DNA from 2 places in the Rhodococcus sp. NPDC049939 genome. Region 2 is predicted to be linked to the other one. Evidence: riboswitches for the same ligand, from Rfam matches in the RefSeq annotation. Region 2 holds a riboswitch; the other holds the start of a gene.

Region 1 (16,097 bases), on a different contig from region 2:
AAATTACGACCACCCTACAGAAAGCGCCTCGTCGTAGATCCTCTCTTCCCGACCCTCCCAGGCCGTTCCCCGCTGGTCACAGTGTCTTGCGAAACGGTGCGCGAAATTCGAAACGGGACGTTCCCCCGAGGGAACGTCCCGTTTCGTGTTCACTGTTGCGGCGTCGGCGCGATATCGCCTACCGCTCGGCGATGGCCTTCTGCAGGTTGACGTCCAGCGCGCCGAGGAACTCCTCGGTGGTCAGGTAGCCCTGATCTCCCCCGACGAGCATCGCGAGGTCCTTGGTCATCTGACCACCCTCGACGGTCTTGATGACCACATCTTCGAGTTCCTGAGCGAAGCCGATGACCTCAGGCGTGTTGTCCAGCTTGCCGCGGTGCTCGAGCCCACGGGTCCACGCGAAGATCGAGGCGATCGGGTTCGTGGACGTCGGCTTGCCCTGCTGATGCTGACGGAAGTGGCGGGTCACCGTTCCGTGCGCGGCCTCTGCTTCACAGGTCTTTCCGTCCGGCGTCAGCAGCACGGAGGTCATCAAGCCCAGCGAGCCGAATCCCTGCGCCACGGTGTCGGACTGTACGTCGCCGTCATAGTTCTTGCAGGCCCAGACGTAGCCGCCCTCCCACTTGAGCGCCGCTGCGACCATGTCATCGATGAGGCGGTGCTCGTAGGTGAGGCCCGCCGCATCGAACTCCGGCTTGAACTCCGTCTCGTAGATGCGCTGGAAAATGTCCTTGAAGGCACCGTCGTACGCCTTGAGGATGGTGTTCTTCGTCGACAGGTACACGGGGTAGTTCTGCTGAAGGCCGTAGTTGAGGGACGCACGCGCGAAGTCCTCGATGGACTTCGTGAAGTTGTACATACCCTGAACGATGCCGCCCTTCTCGGGGAAGTTCACCAGTTCGTGCTCGATCGGCTCACTGCCGTCCTCGGGCGTATAGGTGATCATCACCTTGCCGGGGCCGGGAACCTTGAAATCGGTGGCGCGGTACTGGTCGCCGAAGGCGTGACGGCCGATGATGATCGGCTTGGTCCACCCTGGAACCAGTCGCGGAACATTGGAGATGATGATCGGGGCGCGGAAGATCGTGCCGCCGAGGATGTTGCGGATGGTGCCGTTGGGAGACCGCCACATCTTCTTCAGGCCGAATTCCTCGACGCGAGCCTCGTCTGGAGTGATGGTCGCGCACTTGACACCGACGCCATGTTTCTTGATGGCGTTGGCAGCGTCGACGGTCACTTGGTCGTCGGTCTGATCGCGGTGTTCGACACCGAGATCGTAGTACTCGAGATTCACGTCCAGGTACGGGTGAATCAACTTGTCCTTGATGAACTGCCAGATGATGCGCGTCATCTCGTCGCCGTCGAGTTCGACGACGGTACCCTCAACCTTGATTTTGGACATGGGTGCTTCGCGTCCTCCTAGGAAGTTTTCCTGGTCACACGGTTGCGGGCGCACTTCGTGAGTGGGTCCGCGAACGGTTCGCTTATCAAACGTAGACGTTTGGAGCGATCACGGGGAGATCGCACCCAAACAAGACGAGCGTACTGCTGTGTGCGAGGGCCACGACGAGCGACCCTAGGGCCACGCTCTACTGCCGCGTAACACACTTTCTCGAGCAAAGACCCTGCTTGATGTGCCGTTTTCAACCGTGTGACCAATGCCGCTTCCTATAATCGCGCCTCGACACGCTAAACTGGCCGCAAGGTCATGAGCGCCAGCGACAAGCCCCGGCTAGCTGGCCGGCAACCCTCCACCGCGGTGGGGTGCCCCGGGTGATGACCGGGTTTCCTGATTCATATAGATATTCGGGTGACAAGCGCAGGTCCGACATCGGGGGTTCAAGATGTGTTGTTGTCGTAGATGAATCGACCATGCCCTGTGCGCAACGAACCAAACCTTCATCGCGCCGCCAAGACACTGGAGTGAACATCACATGACCGAGAACTGGTCGAACTGGTCGTTCGAGACCAAACAGATCCACGCCGGACAAACCTCCGACGCCACCACCAAGGCTCGAGCGCTCCCGATTTACCAGACCACCTCGTACACCTTCGACAGCACCGACCACGCCGCCGCGCTGTTCGGCCTGGCCGAACCAGGCAACATCTACACCCGCATCATGAACCCCACCCAGGACGCCGTCGAGCAGCGCATCGCCGCCCTCGAAGGCGGGGTCGCCGCCCTGATGCTGTCCTCGGGGCAGGCCGCGGAAACCCTCGCGATCCTCAACCTCGCGGAGGCCGGCGACCACATCGTCTCCAGCCACTACCTCTACGGCGGCACATACAACCTCTTCCACTACACACTGCCCAAACTCGGCATCGAGGTCTCTTTCGTCGAAGACCCCGACGATCCCGAACAGTGGGCCGAGGCCATCCGCCCGAACACCAAAGCCCTCTACGGTGAGACCATCTCCAACCCCCGCAACGACGTCCTCGACATCGCTGCCATATCGCAGGTCGCACACCAGCACGGACTGCCGCTGATCGTCGACAACACCGTGGCCACCCCCTACCTGATCCGTCCCCTCGAACACGGCGCGGACATCGTGGTTCACTCGGCCACCAAGTACCTCGGTGGGCACGGCACGGCCATCGCCGGCGTCATCGTCGACGGCGGCACCTTCGACTGGACCCAGGGCCGTCACCCCGGCTTCACCACCCCGGACCCGAGCTATCACGGCGTCGTCTTCGCCGAACTCGGTGCACCGGCCTACGCGCTCAAGGCGCGGGTGCAGTTGCTGCGCGACCTCGGCTCGGCAATCTCCCCGTTCAACGCGTTTCTCATCTCGCAGGGCCTCGAGACGCTGAGCCTGCGCATGGAACGTCACGTTACGAATGCAACCGCCGTCGCCAAGTACCTCGAGGCGCAGCCGGCGGTCGAGTCCGTCGGGTACGCCGGACTCGCTTCCTCCCCCTGGTACGAGCGGGCCCGGAAACTCGCACCACGAGGTGCAGGCGCCATCGTCACCTTCGAACTCGCCGGCGGCATCGACGCAGGCAAGAAGTTCGTCGACGCCCTCACCCTGCACAGTCATGTCGCGAACATCGGCGACGTACGCTCGCTGGTGATCCACCCGGCGTCCACCACACATGCCCAATTGACCCCGCAAGAGCAGATCGCCAGCGGCGTCACTCCCGGCATGGTCCGCCTGGCGGTCGGCATCGAAGGGATCGACGACATCATCGCCGACCTCGAAAACGGACTGACGGCGGTGACATCTTGACCGTCAGTGAACTGCAGAACCTGCCCGCCGTCGAAGGCCGTCTCGGCTACGTCGACATCGGCTCCCTCGAGCTCGAAAGCGGCGCAGTCATCCCGTCCGTCACCCTGGCCGTGCAGCGGTGGGGCGAGCTGTCGCCGACCCGAGACAACGTAGTTCTGGTCGAACACGCCCTCACCGGCGATTCTCACGTGACCGGTCCAGCCTCGGACGAGCACCCGTCCCCCGGCTGGTGGGACGGGATGGTGGGGCCGGGAGCGCCGATCGACACGAACGAATGGTGTGTCGTCGCCACCAATGTTCTCGGTGGCTGCCGCGGCACGACCGGACCGGGAACCCTCGCCGAAGACGGTCGGCCGTGGGGCAGCAGGTTCCCCGAGATCTCCATCCGCGACCAGATCGCAGCGGAGAAGAAGCTCATCGACCTTCTCGGCATCGAGAAGTTGGCGTCGGTCATGGGCGGCTCGATGGGCGGAATGCGCGCCCTCGAGTGGGCAGTCAGCTACCCCGACCAGATCGCCTCAGCTCTCGTCCTTGCCGTGGGCGCACTCTCGACCGCTGATCAGATCGGGACGCAGAGCACACAAATCGAGGCCATCATCAGTGACCCCGACTGGCAGGGCGGCGACTACTACGGCACGGGCCGGATCCCCCAGACCGGGCTCGGGATAGCCCGCCGCATCGCGCACCTCACGTACCGCACCGAAGGCGAACTCGATTCCCGATTCGGGAATTCGCCTCAGGAGGGCGAGGATCCACGCCTCGGCGGGCGGTATTCGGTCGAGAGCTACCTCCAGCACCAGGCTGCCAAGCTGGTCGGTAGATTCGACCCGGGCACGTATGTGCTTCTCACCGAGGCAATGAACCGGCACGATGTGGGCCGTGGACGCGGCGGGATAAAGGCGGCTCTCGCCACGGTGACCGCACCGGTCGTCGTGGGAGGCATCGACTCCGACCGGCTCTACCCGATCCGCTTGATGGAGACTCTGGCCAACTACCTTCCAACCTGTGACGGGCTCCGGGTGCTCGAATCCAAGGACGGTCACGACGGATTCCTGACCGAGGCCGAGGCGGTGGCGAAACTGCTCAGCGAAACGATGGATCTCGCTCGCACCGGACGCTGACACCCGAGAAGTCGCGAGGCCCGCTCGGATCGCTAGCCGGTTCCGAGTGGGTCGATCGACACCGCCAGCCAGACAATTGCGCCACCGACCGCCAGGAGCGCACCCACGTCGAAGGCCTTGCTGCGCACCTCTAGCAGTCCTACGCGATCGGATGGCATCACGAGACGAATGGCCGCCGCCAGCAGTGTCGCAGCGCCGAACACGAACGCTCCTCTTCGCCACCGATCGGCCAGCACGAACGCCACCGCCACCGCGATCACGACGATCACGGCGATCATCGGGAGGTTTCTCTTGGCGAACCTCCGCCATGCGGCCATCTCAGCCGAGAGACGCTGCGACACGCTCGGCCCGTTCCACGACATTGGTCAGCAGGAAGGCGCGGGTGAGAGGCCCGACACCGCCCGGGTTCGGTGACAGGAAACCCGCCACCTCGGCGACGTCCGGCGCGATGTCGCCGCGCAGTCCGTCCTCGGTGCGACTGACACCGACATCGAGTACCGCCGATCCTGGCTTGACCATCTCGGCTGTAACCAATCCGGGCACTCCGGCGGCCGCGATCACGATGTCCGCTCGTCGAACCTCTGCGGCGAGATCCCGAGTTCCGGTGTGACAGAGCGTAACTGTGGCATTTTCACTGCGTCTGGTGAACAGCAGGCCGATCGGCCGACCCACTGTGACACCGCGGCCGATGACTACCACGTGCGCACCGGCGATCGGCACCTCGTAGCGGCGGAGCAAATGCAGGATTCCGCGGGGCGTACACGGCAGCGGAGCCTTCTTACCGAGTACCAACCTGCCGAGGTTGACCGGATGCAGACCGTCCGCGTCCTTGTCGGGATCGATCCGCTCGAGGGCGGCGTTCTCGTCGAGTTGCTTCGGGAGGGGCAACTGCACGATGTAGCCGGTGCACTCGGGGTTGGCGTTGAGCTCGTCTATGGTGGCGTCGAGCTTCTCCTGCGTGATGTCGCCAGGCAGGTCGCGGCGGAGTGAAGTGATCCCGACCTTGGCGCAGTCATTGTGCTTGCCGCGCACGTAGGCGGCCGACCCCGGGTCATCTCCCACCAGCACGGTACCGAGCCCCGGAGTGATTCCCTTGGCCCTCAGCGCGCTCACCCGCACCTTCAGGTCTTCGAAAATCTCGTCGCGGGTCGTCTTGCCATCCAGGATCGTTGCAGTCACGTGCCCCATTCTCTCAGGTTCGCCGTGCATGCGTCAGGTTGGTTCCACGACGAGTCCGTGGGCCGCCGCATACGCGATGGCCTGGGCCAATTCGATCCGAGTCTTGTCCAGCGATGTAGCAGTCCAGAGGTCCGCGTCGACGTGAGCTCCGCGCAGATCCGCACCGTCGAACTTGGCGCCGCCCGTGCGGGCACCGAACAGATCAACAGAGCGCAGCACCGCCCCGCTCAGGTCGGTGCGGACGAGATTGACCTCGCGAAACCTACAGTCGGTGAAGTCGAGTCCGCGCAGGTCCGCACCTCCCAGCGAAGCGAGGGTGAAATCGCACTCGTCGAAAGTCGCCGGGCGCAGCCGACAGTTGTCGAACTCTGAACCGAGGAAGCTGCAGTGGCGGAACATGCTGTGCCACAGCGATGTCCGGGTGAAGTTGCACGATCGGAACGCAGTACCCGCGTGACGCGACCCGCCGAGGTCAGCGCCCGTGAAATCACACTCGGCAAAAACTACCGACTCGGTACGGAGCTCACTGAGGTCGGCGTCGCGGAAGTCGCATTTCGCGTAGTGCCGCCGCTGCCAGGTCTGCGAGGGCAGGCGCGCGTCACCGTAGTCCTCACCGACCACCCTTTCCATCGGGTCCATACATCAATCATGCCCCACGAAAGGTGCGCCTGAGCTAGGCAAGTTGACCGAGTGATGCTCGACGAATCCCGTGACCGACCGGTCCGAACATTCCCTGGCCGGCCCCTATATGGGAGACGCGAGCGCCCACACCTCTCAACGGATGCAAAGACGGGCAGTGCGACGATTGCGCGGCGGCTGGGCTCGGCCATGAGCTGGTCGGATCTCGAGCGCGCCGATCAGCGCAAGCGATGTCCATGCTTCCCGAGAGCCTTACTTTAACAATGGGAAAACATGACCGTAACACCGATTTTGGTCGTTTTGGTGATCAAATGGTAATGACTTGCCGTTATGTTATAGTCCCCCGCTAGCCGCACTCTCCGGCTAGGCACCGCCCGCACGTCGGTACGTGCGATCAACTGAGACGAAAGTAGGCCCATGAAGAAGCCCGTTCGCATTGCCGCAATGACCATGTTCGCGGCTCCGCTCCTCACTGTCGCGTTCGCGGCTCCGGCCGGCGCAGCAGAGACGAAAGCGGTCCCTATCGAAGAGGTGGTTGATGGCAGCCTGGAGTTCGGCGATCTGCTAGGTGAGGTCGTCGAGACCGGCATAGACTTCGGCAGCCTGGGCACCGGCTCCGACGACCTGGAGTCGGCCTCGGATGGTTCGGACTCGGACGGCACGGACTCGGACGACACGGCCTCGGCTGAATTGGCCTCAGTTGAATCGGCCTCGGGCAACGCAGAGGCGGAAGACGCGGAGACGGCTGACGCGGACGCGGACGACGCAGAGGCGGACGACGCAGAGGCGGACGACGCGGACGCGGACGACGCGGAGGCGGACGACTCAGACGAGTAGAGCTGAGTATCTCAACCAGTTGCGATGAAGGCCCCGCCGATCGGCGGGGCCTTCATCGTTCGGTAGAAAGACCACACTCACTGCGGGGTGCAGCCTCGTCCAGTGGCCTCGATGTCACCCCGATAGCGTCGAACTGTGGAGCACAATCGAAACTACGAACTCTCGACCATCGAACTCGGCCCCTACGATCGTCTGGCTGATCTCCACCGGGATCTGACCAACCATGCTGAGACCGCAGTGACTCTGGCGAACCAGACGGACGGTCAGACTGTTGTCTCGATCTCTCACTCGATCGTATCCATTGATGGAAAGCTATACGCCTCGATCTTGATGACACTCAAGAGTCCCTGATCGAGACAGGCCCGCCGCGTTGGACAGCACACACCAGCGTCAGACAAGACGCGAAGGCCAAATGGATGATGCCGGCCCTCCTGGCCGCTGCACGTCTCGAAATCCTTTGGACATCAGGGTCCCGCCGCGGTCGACTGACTCCGGTGCAGCGTCTGGATCAGGTCACTGGGTTTTCCGGCCAGAGCTGCTGCGGCGCTTGCCACTCGGTCGATGACGGGTAGCTGCACCGCCCGCAGCATCGCACGCCGCGCCAGCAGCACTCGCCGTGATCCGGGCACGAAGAAGCCACCCGACCAGCGGCCCTCCCGCTGAGTTCGTTCGACCACTGGCCGCCACAGCTTCTCGTAGCCGGACAGTGCCTGGTCGATGGATGGCGTTCGAGTCAATTGATCGGCCAGCACGTAGGCGCCGCCCATTGCCATCGACGCGCCCTGGCCGGCGAGCACCGACACCGCAAAGCAGGCGTCGCCCACGAGCACGACCCGACCTTTGCGCCAGTTCGGCATCAGGACTTGGGCAACCTGGTCGTAGTAGATCTCCGACGGAGGTGGAAGCTTGCTCAGTATCTTGGGCACCAGCCAGCCCATTCCGCTGTAAGTTTCGTGTAGCGCCGCACGGGGATCGGCGGGCACGGTGGGATCCGGGCCGCGATGAATGGCGAAGACGGCAACACGATTGTCGCGCAATGCGTACAGACCCAGCAGCCGGTCCGCGGTGTCGGTCATCCAGAAGCGGCCGGCGAGGGCCTCATTGAGCTCGTCATCATGAAATGTGTACGCCGCTGTGTGAAAACCCAAGTAGCGCAGGAAGTCAGGCTCATCACCGAAGATCAGCCGCCGCACAGTCGAGTGCAGGCCGTCGGCACCGACGAGAAGGTCGACATCGAACTCCGAGCTGTCGTCCAGGTTGACCCGAACCGAACCACCCCGGTCGTCGACCGCGATCGGGCCGGCGCCAAATCGCAGTTCCACCGAGGGCGGCAACGATTCGCGCAGCACATGCTCGAGGTCGGGCCGCATCACGTCAAGCCTCGGGTCCGGAGCCAGCAGAACCATTGGCAGGCTCGCCCGGCGACGCCCACATTCATCAACCATGGTGGCTTCTTCGAGGTAGTACGCCACTTCCCGAACGGCCGGTAGTAGGCCCATCGCCTCGGCAGTGTCGTAGCCAGGCCCCAAGAAATCGATCATGTAACCCTGTTTCCGCGGCTTTGGCGAGCGCTCCAGCAGCACCACCTCGACGCCCAGCACCGAAAGCCGGTGCGCCAGGGTCAGTCCCGCGAGGCCGGCTCCGCAGACCAGTGCCTTCATCTACTTCGCCTCCTCCCATCAAGCCTTCCTGCCCATAGCGTGGGCCGCAAGACTCATGAGCCTTTGATCTGTCCCCGGCGTTTCGAGCCGCGGTTGTGCCGGCAAAGGGAATCGATAGGTGGACGTGCAAGAAAACGGCGGTTCTCCAGCAGTCCTGTCCTGCCCGGTTTGTTACAGTTCGTTGTGTTCAAGGTGATGTTCCACGAACCCCGCATCCCGGCAAACACCGGAAACGCGATCCGCATGGTGGCAGGCACCGGCTGCGAGTTGCACCTGGTGGGACCGCTCGGCTTCGACCTGTCCGAGCCGAGACTCAGACGCGCCGGGCTGGACTACCACGACCTGGCCTCTGTAACGGTGCACGAGAACCTCGCGGACGCGTGGGCAGCACTCGAACCCGCCCGCGTATATGCCTTCACGGCGCACGCCACCGTGTCATATGCCGACATCGCCTACGAACCCGGGGACGTGCTGCTCTTCGGGCCGGAACCAACCGGTCTGTCCGAAAATGTATTGGCCGACCCCCGTGTGACGCAGCGACTTCGCATACCCATGCTGCCCGGTCGGCGCTCACTGAACCTGTCGAACGCTGCAGCACTGGTGACCTACGAGGCGTGGCGCCAACACGGGTTCCAGGGTGCCGCAAGGTAGCGCTCAGCTGGGGACCGACTCCGGGGACTTGTGCGCCGCCGCACCGAGGGCGATATCGAGGAAGTCACGAGCCGCTCCGCGCACCCCGCGCACCGGATCCCAAACAGCCGACAGGCGGCGCGGAAGCGTCAGCCCCTCCACCTGAACCGAGGCAAGCCGACCATCAGTCAGATCAGCAGCCACCGCCAGTGAAGACAGCACTGCGGGAGCGTTGCCAGCCACCACTGCCGCCTTCACCGCCGTACAGGACGTCAACTCCAGCAACGGCGGGACGCAGTGCGGCACCGCATTCTCGAGCGTTGTGCGTGTCCCAGAACCGGATTCTCGCTGGATCATCGGCGTTGCAGCCAGTTCTGTCTGGGAAATCGGTGACCTGCGGGCCCATTCGTGCTCCGGTGGAACGACCACGACCAGATGGTCGCGGCCGATCTCGAGTGATTGCAGTCCCATCGGAATGTCCGGGCCCTCGATGAAACCGAGATCCGACTCACCTGACAACACGCGGGCGATCACATCGGACGAATTGAGCAGGCGCACATTCGTCACCACGTTCGGGTACTTGTGCCGCATGGCGACAGTCCAACCGGGGACAAGGTACTCGGCGATCGTCATGCTCGCGGCCACGGTCAGTCCGGCCCTCCGCTCGCCGCGTATTGCCGCAACTCCAGACGCCAACTCCTGCGCGGTCGCAAGGACATGACTCGCCCATTCGAGGATGAGGGCGCCCTCCGCTGTGGGCCGCACCCCGCCGGTGCTCCGGTTGAAAACCTTGATTCCGAACTGACGCTCAGCAGAACGCACTCGCGCGCTCACCGCTTGCTGACTGAGACCGTGTTCGCGGCCGGCAGCACCCATGCTTCCCAGCCGCTCGACGGACAGCAGGATGTCGAGGGCGCTGAGTTCGGGTACTCGAGGAGAGAGCGGCACACCGCTAGGCTAGTCCCACAAACCGGATGTGTGGGCATCCAAGCACAAGGCTTCTACCGGGCGTGACGATCGCTCGGCAGGCTCTCGCTATGACCCCCAATTGGTACGCGACAGTGATGGGTACGGGCGTTGTCGCTGTAGTCGCCGCTGCGTTGCCCGCCGAAGTCTTCTTGGCCAGGATCGCGTCGGAGATTTTCTGGCTTCTCGCCGTGGCACTGCTGATCGGGCTGACGCTGGCGCTGGCGCGTCATTGGGCGCGCCGTCGAGAAGATGCACTCGAGGATGTCCGCAGCCACACGATGTTTCCGTTCTACGGCGCGGTGTCGATGGCGGTGTTGACGGTCGGCACAGGCGCAGGCTCGGCGGGTCACACACTTCTCGGCAACGTCGCCGTTACCACTTCGGCGATTCTCTGGACCATCGGCACGATCATCGGACTCGTCACCTATTTCGTGATGGTGCACCGGCTGACGCGCCGACATCGGGTGACGCCCGTGCCATCCTGGCTGCTGCCCGTCGTACCTCCAATGGTCTCAGCCGCCGGCGGCGCCTCACTCGTCAGGCAGCTTTCTGAAGGCGCACCACAAATCGCGATGCTGGTGACCTGCTACACACTATTCGCGCTTGCCTTGACCGCTGCCGTGTTCGTCGCCGTCGTTGTCGGCCGACACCTGGTAGACAACGGGCTTCCCGCTGCCCCGCTCCTGCCCACCGTTTGGATCCCGCTCGGCGTGATCGGACAATCGATAGCGGCGATCAACCTGCTCGGTGCGGCCTCCGGACTGACCTGGCTACACACTGTGGGGGTGGTCTACGGGACCGCAACAGGGGCGCTCGGCGTGATCGGTCTCGGGATCGTCTTCACAGTGACCGCCAAGGCATTTTGCCGTGGATTGAGCTTCACCCCCAGTTGGTGGAGCTTCACGTTTCCCGTCGGCACATGTGCGTTGGGCGCGAACTCCCTCGGAGATTCACTGGATTCGGCCATGATCGTGCGGGCAGGCGTGATCCTGTGGTGCGCGCTACTCCTGATTTGGGGCACGGTGACGTTTCACACGTTACGGCACGGCGCTCGACTGATGGTGAGCGCATTCTCCAGGGAGACCCTGCGGCCCACGCGCACAGCACGATTGGCTGACGGTACGTGAGACCCCGACGTATTAGGCGCCCATCTCGACCGGACGTCCGGACTGTGACCACGCAGACGTCCCCCCAGCGACCGACACAGCGTTGATCCCGCGCGCACTCAGGTATTTGGCGGCCTGCAGGCTGCGCCCGCCGACCGCGCAGATCACATAGACGATCTCTGCATCCGGAACCTCTCCGACGCGCTCGACGAATTCGCTGAGTGGAATGAGTGTGACACCGGGCACCCTTACCTGCGCGTACTCGTCTGCCTCACGGACATCGATGACTGGGGCCCCTTCAGCCAGTGCATCTTCCAGAGTCAACAGGTCGACTTCGGTCATTGAGTGTCCGCCTCATCTCGTTCCGGTTCCGGTACCTCGCCCGACACCGGGCCGGGCGCCCTCTTGAACTTCCGGCGCAGACGGTACGCGCCGTAGACCAGCAACGCGATGACCAACACCACGCCGAACCACGGAACGAGTATGCCGACGATGACGATGCCACCTGCTATCGCGGACAGCAGAGCGTGCCATCCCGCGACGACACCTTCCCAGAAGTTGTCGGGGCCGGGTCCTGGCCGGTCGGCGTCCTCCGTGGTGACGTCGATCCAGATCGTGGCCAGTTCAACCTGTTCGTTCAGTAACCGCTGCTGAGCGGTGAGGCTGTCGAGTTCACCCTGACGGTCCGACAGCGCCTTCTCTGCCTCGATCAGGTCCGCCGTGCTCGTCGCCGACGTGATGAGCTCCTGTAGCCGTGAGACCGATTCGGTGAGAGCCGCGATCCTGGCGTCGAGATCCTGCGACTGCATCGTGACGTCACTCCTGGTGACACTGATGCTGGTGACCGTGCCCAGCTCTCGCAGGTCATCGAGCACCGTATCGAGATCATCGGCGGGCACACGAACGGTCATGGAACTGCTCGGGTCCTGATCGTCGGAGCCCGGTTGTTCGGTGATCTGATCAACTCGTCCGCCGAGTGAATCTACCTTGTCGACGATCTGCCGACCGACGTCCAAGGGGTCGTCCGCGGTGATCGCCACCTGGCCGGTTACCGTCTCCCTACGTTCGGCTGGCGCCTGATCTCTCGCCGACGGCTGCTGCGCCCCTTCGATCTGCAACGAACTGGTGTCCCCCGGAGCATGTGCGGGAGTCTCTTGGACAGAGTCGCTGCCGGAACCGCCGCACCCGGCAAGAAACAGCGCGGCAATCACGATCACCGACAGGAAGTGTCTTTTCATGCCCGAATGCTAGGGTGCGGGCTCACCGGAAGTCCCGGGATTTGGCGGACACCCTCAAATCCATCAGCTGCAGTCGATCCGCCACCACCGTCACCGCACCCTCCGCGTTCTGCACCACGCCACGGACAAGCAGTGCGGGCGCTGTTCCGGCGAGTTTGCGGTACCGGGCCCAAAGCCCCACCGAGCACACCACGTTGACCATCCCGGTCTCGTCCTCGAGATTGATGAATGTGACACCCGCCGCCGTTGCAGGACGCTGCCGGTGCGTCACCGCCCCACCCACCAACACCCGGTCGCCATCGGGCACCTGCAACAATCCCGCAGCCGTAACCACTCCGAGTGCATCGAGTTGCGGGCGCAGAAATTCGGTGGGATAGGTGTCCGGGGAAACTCCGGTGGCCCACACGTCTGCTGCAGCCAGTTCGAGATCACTCATGCCCGGCAGGGTCGGCGCGTGGGTGGACGCGCCGATACCCGGCAACCGGTCGCGGCGCTCCCCCGCAGCGGCCCCCGCCGCCCACAGCGCCTCCCTCCGCGAGATACCGAAACAGTCGAGAGCCCCCGCGGTAGCCAACGATTCTGCCTGTGCCGTAGACAGTTCCACCCTGCCGGTGAGATCGAGGAACGATGTGAACGGCCCCCCTTCGCCGCGGGATTCGACGATCCGCTCGGCCAGCGAGGTACCAATATGTCGCACTTCCCCCAGCCCGAGACGCACTTCCGTGCCCCCGGCTTCGATGGTGGCGTACGCGAGGCTGGCATTGACGTCGACGCCGTGGACCCGCACCCCGTGCCTGCGGGCATCGGCCACCAGCGACTGCGGCGAATAGAACCCCATCGGTTGTGCCCGCAGCAGTCCAGCACAGAACGCTGCAGGATGGTGCAACTTGAACCAAGCGGAATAGAACACCAATGCCGCGAAACTCTGCGAATGACTCTCGGGGAAACCGAAATTCGCAAACGCATACAGCTTCTCGTAGATCCGGTCGGCCACTTCCCCATCGATCCCGTGCAGGTCACGCATGCCCTGATAGAGCCGTCCCTTCAACTGCTCCATCTTCTCCGGTGAACGCTTGGACCCCATGGCGCGGCGGAGTCGGTCGGCCTCGGCGGGACTGAAACCCGCGACATCGACGGCCATCTGCATCAATTGCTCCTGGAACAGCGGCACACCAAGGGTCCGCTTCAACGCCTTCTCCAGTGACGGATGATCGTAGGCCACCGGCTCGAGCTTGTTGCGACGGCGGATGTACGGGTGCACCGAACCACCCTGGATCGGGCCGGGTCGGATGAGCGCCACCTCCACCACCAGATCGTAGAAGTTCCGCGGCTTCAACCTCGGTAGGGTGGCCATCTGCGCCCGCGACTCCACCTGGAACACCCCGACCGAATCCGCCCGCTGCAGCATCTCGTAGACGGCCTCCTCCGACAAGTCCAACTGCGCCAGATCCACCGTGATCCCTTTGTGCTCGGCCACCAGGTCGATCATGTAGTGCAGGGCCGAAAGCATGCCGAGTCCCAGCATGTCGAACTTCACCAAACCCACTGCCGCGCAATCGTCCTTGTCCCACTGCAGGACGCTCCGATTCTCCATGCGTGCCCACTCCACCGGGCAGACGTCGGCGATCGGCCGGTCGCAGATCACCATTCCCCCGGAATGGATGCCGAGGTGCCGCGGATACCCTTCGATCTGGGACGCCAGTTCGAGGACCGCGGGCGGAACATCGGAGTCGACCGCCGCTTCGCCCGCAGTGTTGACACCCCCCGTCGCTTCGCTCGCCAGGCTGTTGCCCCAACGGCTGATCCGTTTACTCCACGCATCCTGTTGGCCCTGGGAAAACCCCAGCGCCCGCGCCATGTCCCGCACCGCCGACCTTCCTCGGTAGGTGATGACGTTCGCCACCTGCGCCGCGTATCCACGTCCGTACTTGGCGTAGACGTGCTGGATGGCCTCTTCTCGACGATCCGATTCGATGTCGACATCGATGTCCGGTGGACCGTCACGTTCGGGCGAGAGGAAGCGTTCGAACAGCAGTTTGTTGCGCACGGGATCCACATTGGTGATGCCGATGGCATAGCAGACGGCGGAGTTGGCGGCCGAACCTCTTCCCTGACAAAGTATGTCGTTGTTCTTGCAGAACGAAACGATGTCATGGACCACCAGGAAGTAGCCCGGGAAATCGAGCTCGGTGATGATGTTCAATTCGTGCTCGAGCTGCCGGTACGCTTCCGGCCTGCCGGCCGGTGCACCGTACCTGTGGCGAGCCCCGTCCATCGTGAGCTGACGTAGCCAACTGGCCTCGGTGTGCCCGTCGGGGACGTCGAACGGTGGTAGCTGCGGCGCGATGAGCCGCAGGTCGAACGCGCATTCCAGCCCGATCTCCGCCGCACCACTGACAACTTCCGGATATGCCGCGAAAAGATGCGCCATCTCCTCGCCGGACCGCAGGTGCTCTCCACCGGCCGGCGGCAAGTGTCCGGTCGCGTCGTCCAGACTCTCTCGCGCGCGGACGGCGGCCATCGCCATGGCCAGCCTACGGCGCGGAGGTCCGGCGAAATGTGCCGCAGTGGAGGCTACGGTCCGAAGTCCGTGCCGGTACGCGAGTTCGGCGAGGCAAGCGTTGCGCTCGGCGTCCTCCGGGACGCCGTGATTGGTAAGTTCCACCGCGACCCGATCGGCCCCGAATCTGTCGATCAGCTCACGCAACCGGACGGCCGCAGCTTCCGGGCCACCCTCGGCGAGCGCCTGACGCACATGGCCTTTCCTGCAGCCGGTCAGGATCTGCCAGTGCCCTCCCGCAGCCTCGGCGAGCTGGTCGACGTCATAGCGAAGCTTGCCCTTCTCCCCACCCGCGAGATGCGCCGCCGCGATCTCCCGGGAAAGCCGTCGATACCCTTCCTGGCCCCGGGCCAACACCAACAGGTGCCCGTCCTCCAAGGTCAGTTCGGAACCGAATACGGTGCGCATACCCAGTTCCTTCGCCGCTTCCGCGAACCGGACCACACCGTAGAACCCGTCGTGATCGGTGAGCGCAACGGCCTCGAGGCCGAGCCGGACAGCCTCCTCCACCAACTCCTCCGGTGGCGAGGCTCCGTCGAGGAAACTGAACGCCGAATGTGCGTGCAGTTCGGCGTACGGCACCGCGGACCTGCCACGCTCCTGATTGCCCGCCCAATACTCCCCGCGCTTGCGTGACCACGCAGGGCTGTCGCCGCCGTCGCCCGGATACAGCGACTCCGGACTGACGCGCCCCGGTCTACCCGAGAGGACCCGCTCCATCTCGGACCACGTCGGCGGACCGTTTCCCCACCCCATCTGACTGCACCTCTTCATGCGAGCACATTTCGTGCAGGGACCACTGGAGATGCCACTGGGGAAGGCGCATCATTCGAACATGAGTTCGATAGTGTCAGTCTGCCATCTCACTCGGGGATCGGTCAATGGCGACCGAATCACTCGAATCACTCGGGCGGTCATGCTGCTCGGCAA
Region 2 (16,097 bases):
TCGGGGCACGCGCCCCTTGCCCTCACGCTCTCCTCACTCACCGGCCCGATTACTCCTGGGCTCCACCGCTCGGTGCGTCTCGAGCTGGAATCGGATACGCCCCGTTCCGATCTCGTATCGAATGACGCTTCTTGGAGTCCTCCCCGGTGAAGCGCCCTACCCTTGGTTCATGCCGATCCCCTTGCATCCCCACGCCGCGCACGTCGCCGAAACCCTGATCGCGAGAGGACATCACGGGGTGATCGTGACCCAACGCGAGTCCACTCACTCCGCCGCCGAGGCAGCGAAGTCTCTGGGGGTAGAGATCGGAGCCATCACCAAGTCTCTCGTCTTCATGCTGGATGACGATCCGATCCTGCTGCTCGTGTCGGGAGCCCACAAGGTCGATCTCGCGAACACCGGCAAGCGACTGCAGGGAACTCTGGCTCCGGCACCAGCAGACATGGTGCAGATGGCAACCGGCCAGCCGATCGGGGGAATCGCACCGCTCGGACATCCTACGAATCTGCCCACCTACGTCGACGCACTGCTGGCCAAGTACCCCGAACTATGGGCGGCAGCAGGACAACCGAATACCATCTTCCGCACGTCGTTCTCGGAGTTGGTGCGCATCACAGCGGGCATTGCGATCGACGTCGACTGAGTCCTCGGCCCGCCTTCTATAGTTGACTGCAGATCTCGTGAACCGATACACGGGCCGACCCGGAGAGTGCTTTGTCCGACCCAGTCGAGAATGCCGATACAGTCCACCGATCGACTCTGCCCCGCGATCGCGAACTCGCACCAGGTATCAGTGCGGTGGACTATCGCGCCGCTATGCGCCGTCACCCTGCAGGAGTCACCATCGTGACTCTCGACTCGGGGTCTGGCCCGGTCGGCTTCACCGCCACCTCTTTCGCCTCCCTTTCACTTGATCCGCCGTTGGTGTCGTTCAACATCTCACATACCTCCTCGAGTATCGGGGCTCTGCACTCCGCCGATTCTGTGGTGATCCACCTACTCGGCGAGCACCAGCAGCACCTCGCTCAGCGGTTCGCGCGTAGCGCCGACCAACGCTTCGCAGACAAGTCGCTCTGGGCGAGGCTCGACAGCGGGGAACCGGTGCTCCATGGCACTCCCAGTTGGCTTCGGGTCACCGTGGACCAGTTGATTCCCATCGGGGATCACACGCTGGTGATCGGCCTCGTCACCCGGGTTCATGCCGACGCCGACGACGACTCGGCCGCAGCGCCACTGCTTTACCACGAGGGCCGCTACTACCGGCCAACCCCGCTGTGAACAGACGCTGTTCCTCGAACGGGCGGTGCGATCACACCTGCGCATCCGGCGAAAATCGGGTCTCCGGCACCGGATTCCACTGTCCTTCCTCCTTCACATAGATCCAGGCCCGTTTGCCATCCACGAGAGTGCATACGGCGTGGACAAGTCGATCCACGTCCTCGGAAGTGCTTCCAAGCCCCAGGCTCACTCGAACTGCACCGGTAGGCCGACCGAGTCGCTCCAGCAACGGATGCGCACAGAAGCGTCCATCGCGTACTCCGATTCCGTGTTCCGCGGACAGATATGCGGCGATCTCCCCCGGTTCGAATCCGTCAATCGTGAACGTCACGATACCGACCGTATCGGGTACATCCGCCCACAGCCGGAGAAATTCCAGGCCGTCCACGGACCCGAGGCCGGCACGGATTCGTGCCGAAAGGGCGGACTCGTGCTCGGCAACCCGATCGAAATCCAGATCCGACAGCACATCGCATGCGGTGGCCAAGGCGGCCGCACCGAGAACGTTGGGTGTTCCCGCCTCGTGTCGAGCCGGGGCAGGGGCCCACAGTGTGGAATCGACAGTCACGTTGCGGACCGCGCCACCGCCTGCAAGGTAGGGCTCGGCGGCGTCGAGCCAGTCCGGGCGTCCCACCAACACACCGGCCCCGAACGGGGCATACAGTTTGTGACCGGAAAACACCAGATAGTCGACACCCCATGCCTCGATGTCGATCCGCCGATGCGGTGCGAGTTGTGCAGCATCGACGAGAATCCTTGCACCGCAACGATGTGCAACCTCTGCGAGGGCGGCAATCGGCAGCACCTCCCCGGTAACATTGGATGCCCCCGTCACGGCCAGCAGTGCGGTGGGTCTCGAGCAGAGTTCTGCAACAAGCAGCTGGACGGTCTCGGCCAAAGTGTCGGCGGCACGCACTACACGAGAGTTTTTCCAGGGCAGCAAATTCGCGTGGTGCTCAATGTCGAGGACGACGGTACTACCGGGTACACAGCCGGCGAGTAGGTTCAGCGAGTCCGTGGTGTTCCGGGTGAACACGACTACCTGATCTTCGCCCGCTCCAACGAATCTGGAAACCGACTCGCGGGCCTTCTCGTAGCAAGCGGTTGACACTCGGGATGCGTAACCGGCACCACGGTGCACGCTCGAGTACGTCGGCAGCAGGGCCGCGACGCGGTCGGTAACCTGCGACAGAGCCGGCGCACTGGCCGCGTAGTCGAAGTTGACGTAGGTACGATTTCCACCCTGAACCAGCGGAACTTGCAAGTCGGAGCCCGAAACCCGGGCCAGCGGAGCAGCACATTCATCAGCGGTCAATACACCAGCCATTACGACATCCCTCACGTTCAGGGACTCTTCAGAGGGGCGATACCCCAGGAGTCCGCGCTTGCCGGATCCGGTATTGGACCTCAGCCCGGTCGTCACCCGGAGCACCCCGCCGCAGTGGAGGGTTGCCGACCAGCAAGCCGGGGCTTGACGCTGGTACTCGTGACCTGTTTGAAAGAGTGCAGGATCGATGCGTCGCTGTCAAGCCGAGTCCTTGCTTCCACCCTCGTTGTCATCGAAAAGTGGCGCCTGAGAAGGGGAACTGATCTCAGTCCACCGGAGTGGTAGCCGAATTGTGGAATGGGTGGGTGGTTTGTCCGTCCTCGCCGGCGAGTTCGTCCATGGAGTCCAGCTGCCGCGCCGTGGTCTCGGGCACCATCTTCGACACGAGGAGTAAAGCGAGCGCGCTCGAGCCCGTTTCAACCCACCATCGCAAGAGCAATCTCAGACCTAGGGACTGCCGGGGTCGGCCGGGGCGGGAACGAACGGCGGTGCGGTGGGTTCATTGGCTGTTTCGGAGCGGCCGCCATCGGCCGGACTCACGGGGGAAACAGGAACACCGGCGGTCGTGCTGGTGACAGCCGGGGCGGCCACGGTCGACCGAGGCAGGGTGGATTCAGGGCTTTGCCCATTTGAAGTGCCCTCTCCGCCGCACCCCGTCATCAGCATTGCCATCGTCGAGATGAGCATTGCACCAACAGCATACGACAATCTCACGGCGATACTCCGATTCGTTTTATTGATCAGGTCATGAGATAGTCGTCCGACCGGTCCGTTTCGTTACGGAAGGTGGGAGGGGTTGTTCGGTGCTTGCCGTACACGCGAAGTGTGCCCGAGTCGCTCGATGCGAGAGGCCGCAGAGTGCGTTCAGCAGCGCTGTCCCAGTCTTGCCTGTGACGAACGTCTGAACGCAGTCTCTTGTTCGCCCGATCGACGTTCCGCCGATGTCGTGTGCGCTGGTTGCGCAACGACAATTTCTATCATGGAAGGTTCACCTTGCAGATCCGACTCAGCACGATAACTGCCGGAATCCTTTGTGCAACAGTTGTATTCACTGCCACAGGATGCGGGGGCGCCGACCGCCAGCCAGCACAGGGCACCATGACAACATCGGCTGCGGCGACCACGACCGTCACCGACGAGGGCACGGCGAGTCCCCTCGCCACCGAACTGACCGAACCGACCGAACCGACTCCAGAAGAGGTAGGCAGGCAGGGATCGGGTCCGAATGTGATGCTGCCCATCAACTCCGGCCCGCAATCATCGCAGGGATCGGATCCGAATGTGACACTCCCCGCCGACTCCGGCCCGCAATCATCGGCGGCCTCGGCGTCGGCTGATCTGACGCTGACCGACATCCGGGTCGGACGGCATGCAGGATTCGACCGGGTGGTCTACGAGTTCGCCGGAACCGGGACGCCTGGTTGGCATGCCCGCTACGTCGACAGTGCCGCGCAGGACAACAGCAATAGGCCCATCTCTGTGGCAGGAGACGGGATCCTGCAGATCTACATCGACCGAATCACGTTTCCCTACGACAACTCTGGAGTCAGGTCATTTCCCCCTGTTCCAGGCACAGGGGCCGTCGTGACCGAAGTCCGGGAAGGGGTCAGCTGGTCAGAGGGTCGCATGCAGTCGTTCATCGGGACTACCGGCTCCGAGCGCCCGTTTACCGTTTTCACGCTCAGCGGGCCTACCCGCGTCGTTGTCGACATCGTCAACTGAAAACAGCGAGGGGGTCGACCCGAACAGTTTCACGTGAAGTTCAGGGTTGACGGGAGCCCGCGTCAGCGGTCGATGCCCAGGCCACGGCGGCCGATGAGGTTGAGATCCTTCTCGGCGAACCTGTCGGTCCAGCCCACTTCGTAGTCTTCGCCAGGGAAGTCGTCCGGGGATGCACCGCTGAGAAAGCGCTGGGCGACCTTGCGCGCGTAGTCAGCGTTCTTCTCACACATCGGGGCGGCGGGGATGTACATGACGTTGCCCCAGCCCTGCTGATTTTCCACCGACTGCACCGCGTGGATGAGGTCGCAATGCCACCAGACCGAATCTCCCGGCCGCAGGTCCGGGATCACGGTCAGGCCCCGCAACAGCAAAGGGTGCCATTTGTCGCTGACGGGCAGCACACGGCGTGGGACGACGTCGCACAGCTCGTCGTCGGGGACGTCGTCTCGCAGCGCGCGCAGCAAGATGTACGCCATGGCCTCGGGAATCGGGACGGTACACAGCACGCCCTGGTCGTTGCGCATGCCCGATAGCGCCGTCCACCCTTGGAAGCTACGGAAGACCGAGCACATCGTGGTACCGCCGGCGTACTCGTTCACCTCGGTTCGGTAGGCGGCGTCCCAAGCGTCGTACTTGGCGAAATCTCCGTCGAAAACGTGCCGGAAGACTCTCTGATAGGCGGGCAGTAGCCAGCGTTCGAGAGCTCCGGAATCAGTGTGGGCGCCAAGCCCCTTCGACGTTGTTCCGGGGGGACGACGGCGAATCCGGTCGGGGTACATGCTGTCCTGGTCGGGGTCGAACCATCTGACACCCTGCGAATCGAACTTCCACTGGTGATTCAGGAACGACTGTACCGTCGCCATCCTCTCGTGCTGGCGCGCCTCCATCTGTGGACGGGACCAGTAGATCGGGTAGATCTCCGGGCGTGAGGCGGCCAGGGTGCCGAAGAAGTCGTCGCCAGGACCGCTGTACTTGCTTTCGAAGTCATTGTTCTCGACGTACTCGACCAGTTGACGGTCCCAGTCCCTGGCCATCTGCTCCGGGAAGTGGCCGCGCACTACCAGACATCCGCGGCGGTGGATCTGACGCAACTGTGAGTCTGTCACCTCATTCGTGGCGAGCCGGTCGTAGTCGACCACCGGCCATACTTCCTCACCGCGCTCCTTGGTGGCGCAGATGTTTTCGATCTCCTCCTCTATGAACGCCTCGACCTGGCGGAATGCGCCCTCGACATCGCCAACCTGCGCACGGAGAGCCTCCTTTGCATCACGGATCGCGCCGGGAACGTCCTCGGCAAGCCGTTCGATTCGCTCGTCAACGTGCATGTCCACGCCCTCACACCTTTTAGTAAACAACCTTTACGAAATATAGGGTAGAGAGACGCGGACCACCTGTAAAGAGGGCGAAGCAGTCAATGGCACGCAGACGGCGCCAGATCCGAGATAATCAAGTGCCGACCACAAGTGGCCGAAAGGAGACAAGTGGCGAGGTCATCAGACGTGTATCGCCGGGGTTCCGCCCCGGCCGCCGCGCCGTTGCCGAGAACTCTCGCACAGCTGACGGACGACGCGTTCCTGGATGTGTTGTTCCGCGAAGGCCCCTCGTCGCGGGCTCAAATCGCGAAGGCGACCGGCATCTCCAAGCCGACGATCTCCGAATCCGCGCAGCGCCTCCTCGGTTCCGGGCTCATCATCGAGGTCGGGCAGACCTCCACTGGCATGCGCGGGCGATCCGCGACTCTCTGCGACGTGAACCCGCGCTACGGCCATACCCTCGGGGTGGTCCTCGAGCGCGGATACGTGGCCGTCAGAGCCCTCGACCACAAGGGCTCGGTTGTATGCGAAAACCAGGTCGAGGCAGACGATGAGGATTTGCCTACTGCCATCTCCGACACACGCGATCTGATCGCGAGGTGCTTCGCCGACGTCGGCACCCCCCTACTGGCCACTGCGATCTCAGTCGCAGCACCGATCGACCCCCGCACCCACACCGTTCAACAACTGCCCGACGCACCCTTCACCGGATCCGTCCCGGACTTCGCCCGAGCGTTACAGATCGAGCCCGTCGCGCCACTACTCGTCGACAACGACGTCAACTGGGCAACCATCGCCGAGAGCCGCATCGGATCCATGCAGGACGCGGACGACTTCCTCTACGTCTACCTCGGTGCCGGTATCGGTGCCGGGCTGTTCCTGTCCGGCGGATTGCACCGGGGATCGAACGGCACCGCAGGTGAAATCGGTTTCCTGCGAACAGCTTCCGGCGAAACATTGCTGCACCGACTCGGACATTCGTCGATCGGCACCCCTGACGGACGTTCGATCGACCTCGAGCGTGCCCGTGAACTCCTCCGTACCGACACGCCCGGCCACACGGTCGACGAGATCCTCGACGACCTGGCTCATACCATCGTCAACGTCGCCACCGCCGTCGACCCGGGACGAATCGCCATCGGAGGTCCGTTATCGCAAATGAACCGGGTTACCGAAGGGCTCCGCGAGCGAATCGAGCGAACGGCCCTATCCGAGGTCGAAATGACGATCAGCCCACTGGGCCGCACGGCACCACTCCAAGGTGCGGCGATCGGTGCACTCGAACTGGCGAGGAAACTCCGAACACGCCTCGCTCCCCGCACCGACTGCCCACCATCAGGCCATCGATCGTGAGATAACCAGTAGTACACACCACCAAGGGAAGGAATCGTGGGTTGCCCCTCCAGTCACCGCTGGATACGGACATCTTGCCCCGTATCCCCCGAGAGCTCCTCCGCCGCGAATTCGCGCCTACGCCACGCACGCTCATCGATATCTTGTTGACGACAGCCGCTGCGCACCCACACTCTCCTGCACTCGATGACGGAACGGTGTCGCTCACATACCGTGCACTGCTCGAGGAGATCCAACGGACCGCGGCGGTCCTGACGAAGTCCGGAGTCGGTGCCGGTGATCGAGTCGGTATCCGCATGCCGTCGGGATCCTGCTCGTTGTACGTCGCCATCCTGTCGACTCTGACAGTCGGTGCCGCCTACGTGCCCGTCGACGCCGACGATCCCGAGGAGCGTGCCGAACTCGTGTTCGGAGAGGCACAGGTCCGATGCGTGGTGACCGAGGCGGGAGTCATCGCCGGCACCGCTTCCGGCGGAGCAGAGTCCTCTGCCGCACGTCTACCGACTGTCGACGACGACGCCTGGATCATCTTCACCTCCGGATCCACCGGCATCCCAAAGGGTGTCGCGGTCAGTCACCGTAGTGCCGGGGCCTTCGTCGACGCCGAAGCCCGGATGTTCCTGCAAGAAGACCCCATCCGGCCCGGCGACCGGGTACTTGCCGGGTTGTCGGTAGCGTTCGACGCGTCCTGCGAGGAGATGTGGCTTGCCTGGCGTCACGGAGCCTGTCTCGTTCCCGCGCCCCGGTCCCTCGTCCGCAGTGGAACCGATCTCGGACCGTGGCTGTTATCACGCGATATCAGCGTCGTGTCGACGGTGCCGACCCTTGCGTCGCTCTGGCCCGCGGAGGCGCTCGGGGCCGTGCGTCTGCTGATCTTCGGAGGCGAGCCCTGCCCGCCCGAACTGGTTGAACGCTTGGCCGTCGACGGACGCGAGGTATGGAACACCTACGGTCCGACCGAGGCCACCGTCGTCGCCTGCGGGGCACTGGTAAACGGGAAGAGCCGCGTCAGCATCGGTCTGCCACTGGACGGTTGGGATCTCGCGGTAGTCGACGGTTCCGGTACGCCCGTGGCCGAGGGACAGGTGGGCGAATTGGTGATCGGGGGTGTCGGTCTAGCGCGTTACCTCGACCCCGTCAAGGACGCGGAGAAGTATGCACCGATGCCGACGCTGGGCTGGGATCGCGCCTACCGCACCGGCGACCTCGTCCGACTCGACCAAGGCGGCCTGCTGTTTCACGGGCGCGCCGACGAACAGGTAAAACTCGGTGGCCGACGGATCGAGTTGGGTGAGGTCGACAACGCGCTCGGGAACCTCCCCGGCGTCGGCGGCGCTGCTGCAGCAGTACGCACGACCGGCGCCAATCACCAGATCCTCGTCGGCTACCTGGCGGGTACCGGACCGGGCTTCGACCTGAAGGTTGCGCACAAGAGACTCACCGAACAGCTTCCGGCAGCGTTGATTCCGCGACTCGTCCTCGTCGACGAGCTTCCCACCCGAACGTCCGGCAAGGTCGACCGGAACGCATTGCCCTGGCCTCCGACGGGAGTAGATGACGGAGTAGGCGAACGCGGACTCGATGGTACGGCCGCGTGGGTTGCGGGGTTGTGGACGTCCATCCTCGGGGCTCGGATCACGAGTTCGGACGACGACTTCTTCGAACTCGGCGGCGGTTCGCTCTCCGCCGCCCAATTGGTGACGGCTCTGCGCGAACGGTTTCCCGAGATGACGGTCGCGCGACTCTACGACAATCCGCGGCTCGGTTCCCTGTCCGACTACCTCGACGAGTTGGCCCCCACCGGCAGGGCCAAACCCCGCACCGTCTCGCCCACCCCCCGCAGCAGCCAGCTGCTGCAGATCGCAGCCACGATTCCACTCACAACACTCACCGGACTCCAGTGGGTCACGTGGATGGCGATCGCGAACAACATCTTCTCGTGGTTCACGCACATCCCCTGGGCGCCGACCGTTTCGTGGTGGTGGATCATGCCCGCGTTCGTCGTATTCATCACCCCGATAGGGCGGATGGGGATCTCGGTTGCCGGTTCGCGAATCCTCCTCCGTGGGCTCGAGCCCGGCACGTACCCTCGCGGCGGCAGCGAACACCTGAGACTGTGGGTAGCGCTGAGGCTCGCCGAGGCCAGCGGGGCGGCCAACCTGTCCGGCGCACCCTGGATTCTCTACTACGCGCGAGCGCTCGGTGTGAAGGTAGGCAAGGACGTCGACCTTCACACGTTGCCACCTGTCACAGGCATGCTCGAACTCGGCGACGGCTGCTCGGTCGAACCCGAGGTCGATCTGTCCGGGCACTGGATCGATGGTGATGTGGTGCATATCGGCGAGATCAAGATCGGCGACGGAGCCGCCGTCGGCGCCCGGTCGACACTCCTGCCCGGCGCTCGCATCGGGCGCAACGCGGAGGTGGCGGCAGGCTCGGCGGTAGTCGGCCGGGTCAAGTCCGGACAACACTGGGCCGGCTCCCCTGCCGTGAAGATTCGGAAGGCTGCTCACCCCTGGCCGGACGAATCTCCACCCCGCGCCTCCTATTGGGTGCCCATGTTCGGTATGACGTCGATGTTGCTGGCCGGACTACCGATATTCGCGCTCGCGGTCGGCGCGTGTGTGATCGCCTCTTGGATCCGTGACGCCGAGACGATCGGATCGGCGATCTGGCAGTCGCTGGCGATTCTCCCCGTCGCTACGGTCACCAGTCTCGGCGTGTTCGCCATAGCGACAGTCGTAGCCGTCCGGCTGCTCTCGTTCCGGCTGACGGAGGGCTACCACCCAGTTCGTAGTCGAATCGGCTGGCAGGTGTGGGCTACCGAACGGCTGATGGACTCGGCGCGCACATTCCTTTTCCCGCTCTACTCGAGCCTGCTGACTCCGGGATGGTTGCGGCTACTCGGCGCCAAGGTCGGCAAGAACGTGGAGGCATCGACGGTGCTGTTGCTACCGAAGTACACCACCGTGGCAAACGGCGCGTTCCTCGCGGACGACACGATGGTGGCCAGCTACGAACTCGGGGGAGGCTGGATACGCATAGCGCATGCCAAGGTCGGCAAACGTGCCTTCCTCGGAAACTCCGGAATGACCGGGCCGGGCCGTCGAGTCCCGAAAAACGGCCTGGTCGCAGTTCTTTCGGCGACCCCCTCGAAGGCCAAGGCCGGCTCATCCTGGCTGGGCAGCCCACCTGTTCGGCTACGCCGAGCGCCCAGCCAGACCGATGCCATGCGCACGTTCCGTCCGACACCCCAGCTCAAGCTGGCGCGTGCGGTGGTCGAAACCTGCCGTCTGATCCCCATGATTGTGACGTTCGCCATCGGACTCGGTGTGTTGTTCGCCCTCGAAGCAATTGCCGGCCGCGCCGGCTTCTGGCTCGCCGCGCTGACCGGAGGGATCGTCCTCCTCGTCGCGGGAGCCGTCGCGGGCCTGGTGTCCGTGGCAGCGAAGTGGATTGTGGTCGGCCGTATCGGACAGATCGAGCATCCACTGTGGAGTCAATTCGTGTGGCGCAACGAGGTGTCAGACACTTTCGTGGAGACCGTCGCCGCGCCATGGTTCGCCCGTGCAGCTACAGGGACTGCCGTTCTCAACATCTGGCTGCGCGGACTCGGTGCCACAATCGGCAAGGGTGTGTGGTGTGAAACCTATTGGCTACCAGAGGCTGATCTCGTGACACTCGAGGACGGAGCGACCGTTGAACGTGGGTGCGTAGTGCAAACTCACCTGTTCCATGATCGGATCATGTCCATGGACACTGTCACTCTGAGGGCCGGGGCCACGCTCGGCCCCCACTGCGTCGCGCTGCCGGCCGCGGAGATCGGCGAGGGCGGCACTGTGGGCCCGGCCTCGCTGGTCATGCGCGGCGACACCGTGCCGCCGTCCACGCGCTGGCAAGGCAATCCGATCGCACCGTGGGCGTCGACGTGACGTCCGGCAAGGGGGTTGAAGACCCGATCGACCCCTATCTCCCCCAAAACGGCAACCGGGGATACCGGGTGTCGCGGTACGAACTCGACCTCACCTACAAGGTGCAAACCAACAGGTTGACGGGCAAGGCGACGATCACCACGGTCACTACCGAACCCCGCTCCCGTTTCACGTTGGATCTTGCGTCGAGCCTTCAGGTGACGAGGGTCGTCAGCAACGGTTCCCGCGAAACCAAATGGCTTCACCGGAACGGAAAGCTGATCGTCACGACCGCACACAAGATCCCCGCCGGCGGTGCGCTGGTCCTCGTCGTCGCGTACAGGGGATCCCCGAAGCCGATCCCCAGTATGTGGGGTGAGGTCGGCTGGGAGGAACTGACCGAGGGCGCCCTGGTCGCCAGTCAGCCGAATGGGGCGGCTTCCTGGTTTCCATGCGACGACCATCCGAGTTCCAAAGCCAGCTACCGCATCTCGATCACCACCGATTCGGCGTACTACACGGTGGCAAATGGCGCGTTGGTCAGTAAGCGGACTCGGGCAAGCCAGACGACATGGGTGTACGAGCAGACCGAGCCGATGTCGAGCTACCTCGCCACCATCCAGATCGGACCCTACGAGCGCCGCAGCGTCGGTTCAGGAAGCGTTCCACTGTTCGCAGTTACCCCCCGACGACTACGATCGGCATTCGACGTGGACTTCGGCCGACAGCCCGAGATGATGGACGTCTTCGTCCGATTGTTCGGTCCCTACCCGTTCGCCGAGTACACGGTGGTCGTGACCGATGACGAGTTGGAGATCCCGCTCGAGGCGCAGGGTATCTCGATCTTCGGTGCCAACCACTGCACAGGTCAGCGTTCATACGAGCGCCTGGTTGCACATGAACTCGCTCATCAATGGTTCGGCAACAGCCTGACACTCGGTCGGTGGCAAGATATCTGGCTACATGAAGGTTTCGCCTGCTACGCCGAATGGATCTGGTCCGAGAACTCGGGCGGGCCGTCGGCGCACGAACTCGCAGTACAGGCTCATCGGGACCTGGCCCGCAAACCGCAAGATCTGGTCGTCGCGGATCCGGGGCCACAGTTGATGTTCGACGACCGCATCTACAAACGGGGCGCACTCACCCTGCATGCCCTGCGAGGCAAACTAGGCGACGAGAGCTTCTTCGCTCTGCTCCGGCAATGGACGCAGACTCGTCGGCACTCCACCGTCACCGTCGAGCAATTCACCGACCTCGCCGCCCACTACACCGATGAACCGCTGCGGCATTTCTCGGACGCATGGCTGGTCGAGAAGACACTTCCGCCGTTGTGATCTCGCCCCCGGGTACCGAAGTGGGTTCGCCCGCCCACCGCCGGATCAGATCCGGATCGCAAGCCGAGCGTCGACGGCCGCGGTCAATTCGACCTCGACCGGGGCACCGGACGGAAGCGCGCAGACGCCAATCGCACTGCGCGCAGGCAACGCATCGATTCCCAAGATTTCGGCAAGGGCATTCGAGGCGCCATCCGCCACCCTGGACAGCTCCCGGAAATCCGGTGCACAGGCAACGAAAACGCTCATGCGCAGGCACCTGGTTATGATGTCCGCCCCGCCGGCAGCCGCAGCGACCGCCGCAACCGCATTCCGCGCCGACAGCGCTGCCGCCTCCTGGGCGCGTGGCAGGGTCACATCCTGTCCGACGACACCGGTTACGGTCAACACCCCGTCAATGCGAGGAGTCATGCCCGCGCAGTAGGCGATCCCGCCATGCACCACCGCTGGGACATAGCGGCCCTGGGGTTTGGGGGCAACAGGAATCAATTGTTCAGGCACCGAGTGCTATTCCTTCCTGACGAGGATCAGCGGCACCGGACAGTAGGCCACGTGTGTTGTCCACCGAGATGATCTGAGCACTGCCTTCCGCGCCCCAAGGCGCCTGAAGAGAGATGTCGTGACCGAGTTCTTCCAACTCATCTCGCACCTGTTCCGAAATGCGTGACTCGCACCGAAGTTCCAGGGGACGACCGATGACGTCGGCATCGCTGCCGGGAAACACCGTGAACCTCGGGGCCGATACGGCCTCGGCCGGGTCCAGACCATGGTCGAGGAGGTGCGAGATCAGCTGCATGTTCCACTGCACCTGGCCGTCTCCACCGGGGGTGTTTCCGACATGCAGCAGGTCTCCGGAAGTATCGGTAACCACCCACGCATTGAGCGTGTGGAGCGGCTTCCGCCGAGGTGCCGCGGCATTGGGGTGCCCTGGAATCAGATACGCGCCCCGTGCCCAACGGTTGTTCAGCAGCACACCGGTTCCGGGGACGGTCATCTTGGATCCGAAGGTGAAAGCGAGCGAGTGAATGAAACTCACCGCCCGGCCCTCGGAGTCGACCGCAACCGTCGAGGTGGTATCCCCATCGCGCGCGTCGATCATCGCCGTGGGCGCCACCCTTCGGTCGAGGTGACCCCTCGCCACCCCGATGGCTTCGGGCTCCAGCAACGCCTTCCAGGCATCATTGTCGCTGCCGCAGTGCGCCAACCGGTCCTGGAAGGCCATCCGCGCGGCACTGGCCATCCGGTCGATGGCAGGTGCGTTCAGCCACGGCCAAAAGCCCACGACTGCGTCGCACAGCGCTGCTTGCTGGAGCACCATCCACCCAGGTGTGGGTAGGGGTGTCTGATGGATCACCGCGCCCGCGTAGATCCCGCTGATCGCGGCTTCGGGGTGCACCTCCGCACCGGCAACCCACTCGTCACCGCTGAACGGTGCACCGGCGGCGCACAACGCCTCGACGGCCTTCTCGGCGAAAGCGCCCTTGTAGAAGCTGCGTGGGTCGCGGGCGAGTGCACGGATCGACTTGGCGAGTTCGCGCTGCGGCAGCACCTCTCCTACCTGCGGCAACCGACCATCCGGAAGGTACACGGAACGTAGTCCGGCATCTGCGGCGATGGCGTCCTGTACTTCTCGAACGTCCCCTCGGGTCTTGGCGGAGCACGGCAGCCCACGCTCGGCGGCCCGAATCGCGGGTGCCCACAGAGCGGTGAGCGAGCGAGTGGCCCCAGCCGCATGGAGTGCACCCAAAGCGGCCGGCGCACCCGGGACAGTGACGGCCAGTGCCCCATCGGCGGGGATCGACCGCAGACCTTGACTCTCGTAGAACGCCAGATCTCCGCCGTCAGGCCCGAAACCACTACCGCCTATCGTCCACACCGAACCGTCTGGCTCACGGACCACCGCAAACGCATCGCCACCGATTCCGCACTGGCCCGGCAGGGTCAGCCAGGTCATGGCTGCCATTGCCAAGGTGGCATCGATCGCATTGCCGCCATCCATCAGTACGCGCACACCCACCGTGCTTGCTGCGGGGTGACTGGACGAGACCATTCCGCCAGTGGAGAGCGTGGCAGGCCGGGGGTTCATTTCGTGCACCCGCGCGCGGCGCGCCGACGTGGAACCGAAGCCGCGTCATCAGGGTCGATTCCGACGAAGATCTCGCCGTCACGTTCCTCGACCGGGTAAGTCTTGATAGCCACTGTGGCAGGCGGGCACACCGGCTCACCGGTCTCGAGGTCGAACACGCTTCCGTGGCAGGAGCATCCGATACCGTCGTCCACCAGCTTGCCCGACGAGAGCAGACAGTCCAGGTGCGTGCAGTAATTGGTGGTCGCATAGGCCTTTCCATTGAGCCGGGCGACCGCGAACTCGTGTTCGCCGGCGAAGAAACGGCGCACCATACCTTCGGCAACCTGTCCGGAACGCGCAACGCGAGTAAATTCCATGGTCTTCTCTTTCAAATCAAACTACGAGTAGGGCTCAAGCCGAGGGGCTGAGGTAAACGGTTTTCTCTGATTGGTAGAACTGCATCATCGTGTCGCCCGCCTGTTCCTTGTGGGTCTGCGTGCTCGACGACTTGTGACCACCGAACGGTGCGTTCATACTCTGGCCGGTGGTGGATTGATTGATCTTGACCAATCCTGATTCGGAACGACTCGCGAACGAGAGCGCCCGAGCGACATCATTGGTGACGACTCCCGCGCTGAGCCCGAACTCCGAATCGTTTGCCAAGGCGACCGCCTCGTCGAAATCGGATGCCCGCAGGAATACCAGCAGAGGCCCGAACACCTCTTCTCTGACGATTCGCATGTCCGGACTTCCCTCGGCGAACACGGTGGGTTGGACGAAGTATCCACCTCCGTCACCGAGAACCTCACCACCGCAAACCAGTTCGGCACCTTCCTCGCAACCGATCCGGACGTAGTCACGGAACTTCTCGAGTTGTCCTGCGCTGGCGAGCGGTCCCATACCGACGCCGGTGTCACCTCCCGGGCCGACGACGATCTCACACGCCAGTTCGACCACACGGTTGAGCAGCCCGTCGTGAACGGCGTCGACGGCAATTACCCGACTGGTACCGGTGCATGCCTGTCCGGACAATCCAAAGGCTCCCTTGACTATCAGTGCGGCAGCTTTGTCTACGTCGGCGTCCTCGAGTACCACGACAGGATTCTTGCCACCCATCTCGAGTTGGCTACGCCGTTCAGGTCCCACGGCGGTGTGGATAACTCGGCCCACTTCGGTGGATCCGGTGAACGTGACGGCGTCCACGCGCTCGTCCGCCGCAACTGCCGCACCGGCTCGACCTGACCCCTGCACCAATGCAATGGCTCCGGCTGGCAGACCCCCGGCAAGCAGCGCCTCGACCAGACGCTGACCCATCAATGGCGTCAGTTCGGAAGGCTTGAACACTACAACGTTTCCCGCCGCGAGCGCCGGACCGAGCTTGCGCGAAGGAATGTTCAAAGGAAAGTTCCACGGCGTGATCGCGCCGACGATGCCGATCGGCTGACGCAGCGTCATGACCAGGCCCTCGCCGGGTGTCGGATACGTACTGCCAGTCGTGCGAAGCGCCTCACCAGCATAGAATCGCAAGTTCATCGGCGTGCGGCTCACCTCCATGGCAGCCTCCGCACGCGTCTTTCCCTCTTCTCGGACCAACTCTCCGATCAACTCATCGGCTCGCTCTTCCAGGTACGCTGCCGCAGATTCGAGTATTGCGCCGCGTCGCTCGGGTGGAGTGGCCGCCCACTGCGGTGCAGCCTTCGCTACCGCGCTGATCGCCGCATTGACGTCGGCCGAGCTCGACTCGGGGAACGCGCCGATCACGTCATTGGGATCGGCAGGGTTGCGGCACTC

Evidence for each region. A riboswitch is a leader RNA that binds a small molecule or an ion and turns the genes downstream of it on or off. The one in region 2 is predicted to bind S-adenosylmethionine.
Region 1: another riboswitch for S-adenosylmethionine. It lies ahead of AB0I57_RS04755 (bifunctional o-acetylhomoserine/o-acetylserine sulfhydrylase); the one in region 2 lies ahead of AB0I57_RS12335 (aminotransferase class V-fold PLP-dependent enzyme).

What each region holds. Positions count from the first base shown of each region.
Region 1 is NZ_JBFAMC010000001.1:1,037,692-1,053,788, reverse strand. It holds gene AB0I57_RS04760 (NADP-dependent isocitrate dehydrogenase) at 179-1,402, opposite strand; SAM riboswitch class IV at 1,705-1,826, shown strand; gene AB0I57_RS04755 (bifunctional o-acetylhomoserine/o-acetylserine sulfhydrylase) at 1,935-3,227, shown strand; gene AB0I57_RS04750 (homoserine O-acetyltransferase) at 3,224-4,348, shown strand; gene AB0I57_RS04745 (DUF3017 domain-containing protein) at 4,381-4,665, opposite strand; gene AB0I57_RS04740 (bifunctional methylenetetrahydrofolate dehydrogenase/methenyltetrahydrofolate cyclohydrolase) at 4,667-5,527, opposite strand; gene AB0I57_RS04735 (pentapeptide repeat-containing protein) at 5,561-6,166, opposite strand; gene AB0I57_RS04730 (hypothetical protein) at 6,584-7,003, shown strand; gene AB0I57_RS04725 (hypothetical protein) at 7,139-7,354, shown strand; gene AB0I57_RS04720 (FAD-dependent monooxygenase) at 7,468-8,664, opposite strand; gene AB0I57_RS04715 (tRNA (cytidine(34)-2'-O)-methyltransferase) at 8,848-9,315, shown strand; gene AB0I57_RS04710 (LysR family transcriptional regulator) at 9,319-10,242, opposite strand; gene AB0I57_RS04705 (TDT family transporter) at 10,332-11,390, shown strand; gene AB0I57_RS04700 (rhodanese-like domain-containing protein) at 11,403-11,711, opposite strand; gene AB0I57_RS04695 (DUF4349 domain-containing protein) at 11,708-12,607, opposite strand; gene AB0I57_RS04690 (error-prone DNA polymerase) at 12,630-15,923, opposite strand; gene AB0I57_RS04685 (alpha/beta fold hydrolase) at 16,018-16,097, opposite strand, start outside.
Region 2 is NZ_JBFAMC010000003.1:13,610-29,706, reverse strand. It holds gene AB0I57_RS12345 (YbaK/EbsC family protein) at 170-643, shown strand; gene AB0I57_RS12340 (flavin reductase family protein) at 715-1,278, shown strand; gene AB0I57_RS12335 (aminotransferase class V-fold PLP-dependent enzyme) at 1,310-2,605, opposite strand; SAM riboswitch class IV at 2,655-2,770, opposite strand; gene AB0I57_RS12330 (hypothetical protein) at 3,704-4,327, shown strand; gene AB0I57_RS12325 (DUF1479 domain-containing protein) at 4,390-5,652, opposite strand; gene AB0I57_RS12320 (ROK family transcriptional regulator) at 5,809-6,993, shown strand; gene AB0I57_RS12315 (Pls/PosA family non-ribosomal peptide synthetase) at 7,035-10,925, shown strand; gene AB0I57_RS12310 (M1 family metallopeptidase) at 10,922-12,238, shown strand; gene AB0I57_RS12305 (RidA family protein) at 12,284-12,739, opposite strand; gene AB0I57_RS12300 (gamma-glutamyltransferase) at 12,732-14,324, opposite strand; gene AB0I57_RS12295 (non-heme iron oxygenase ferredoxin subunit) at 14,321-14,683, opposite strand; gene AB0I57_RS12290 (aldehyde dehydrogenase family protein) at 14,718-16,097, opposite strand, start outside.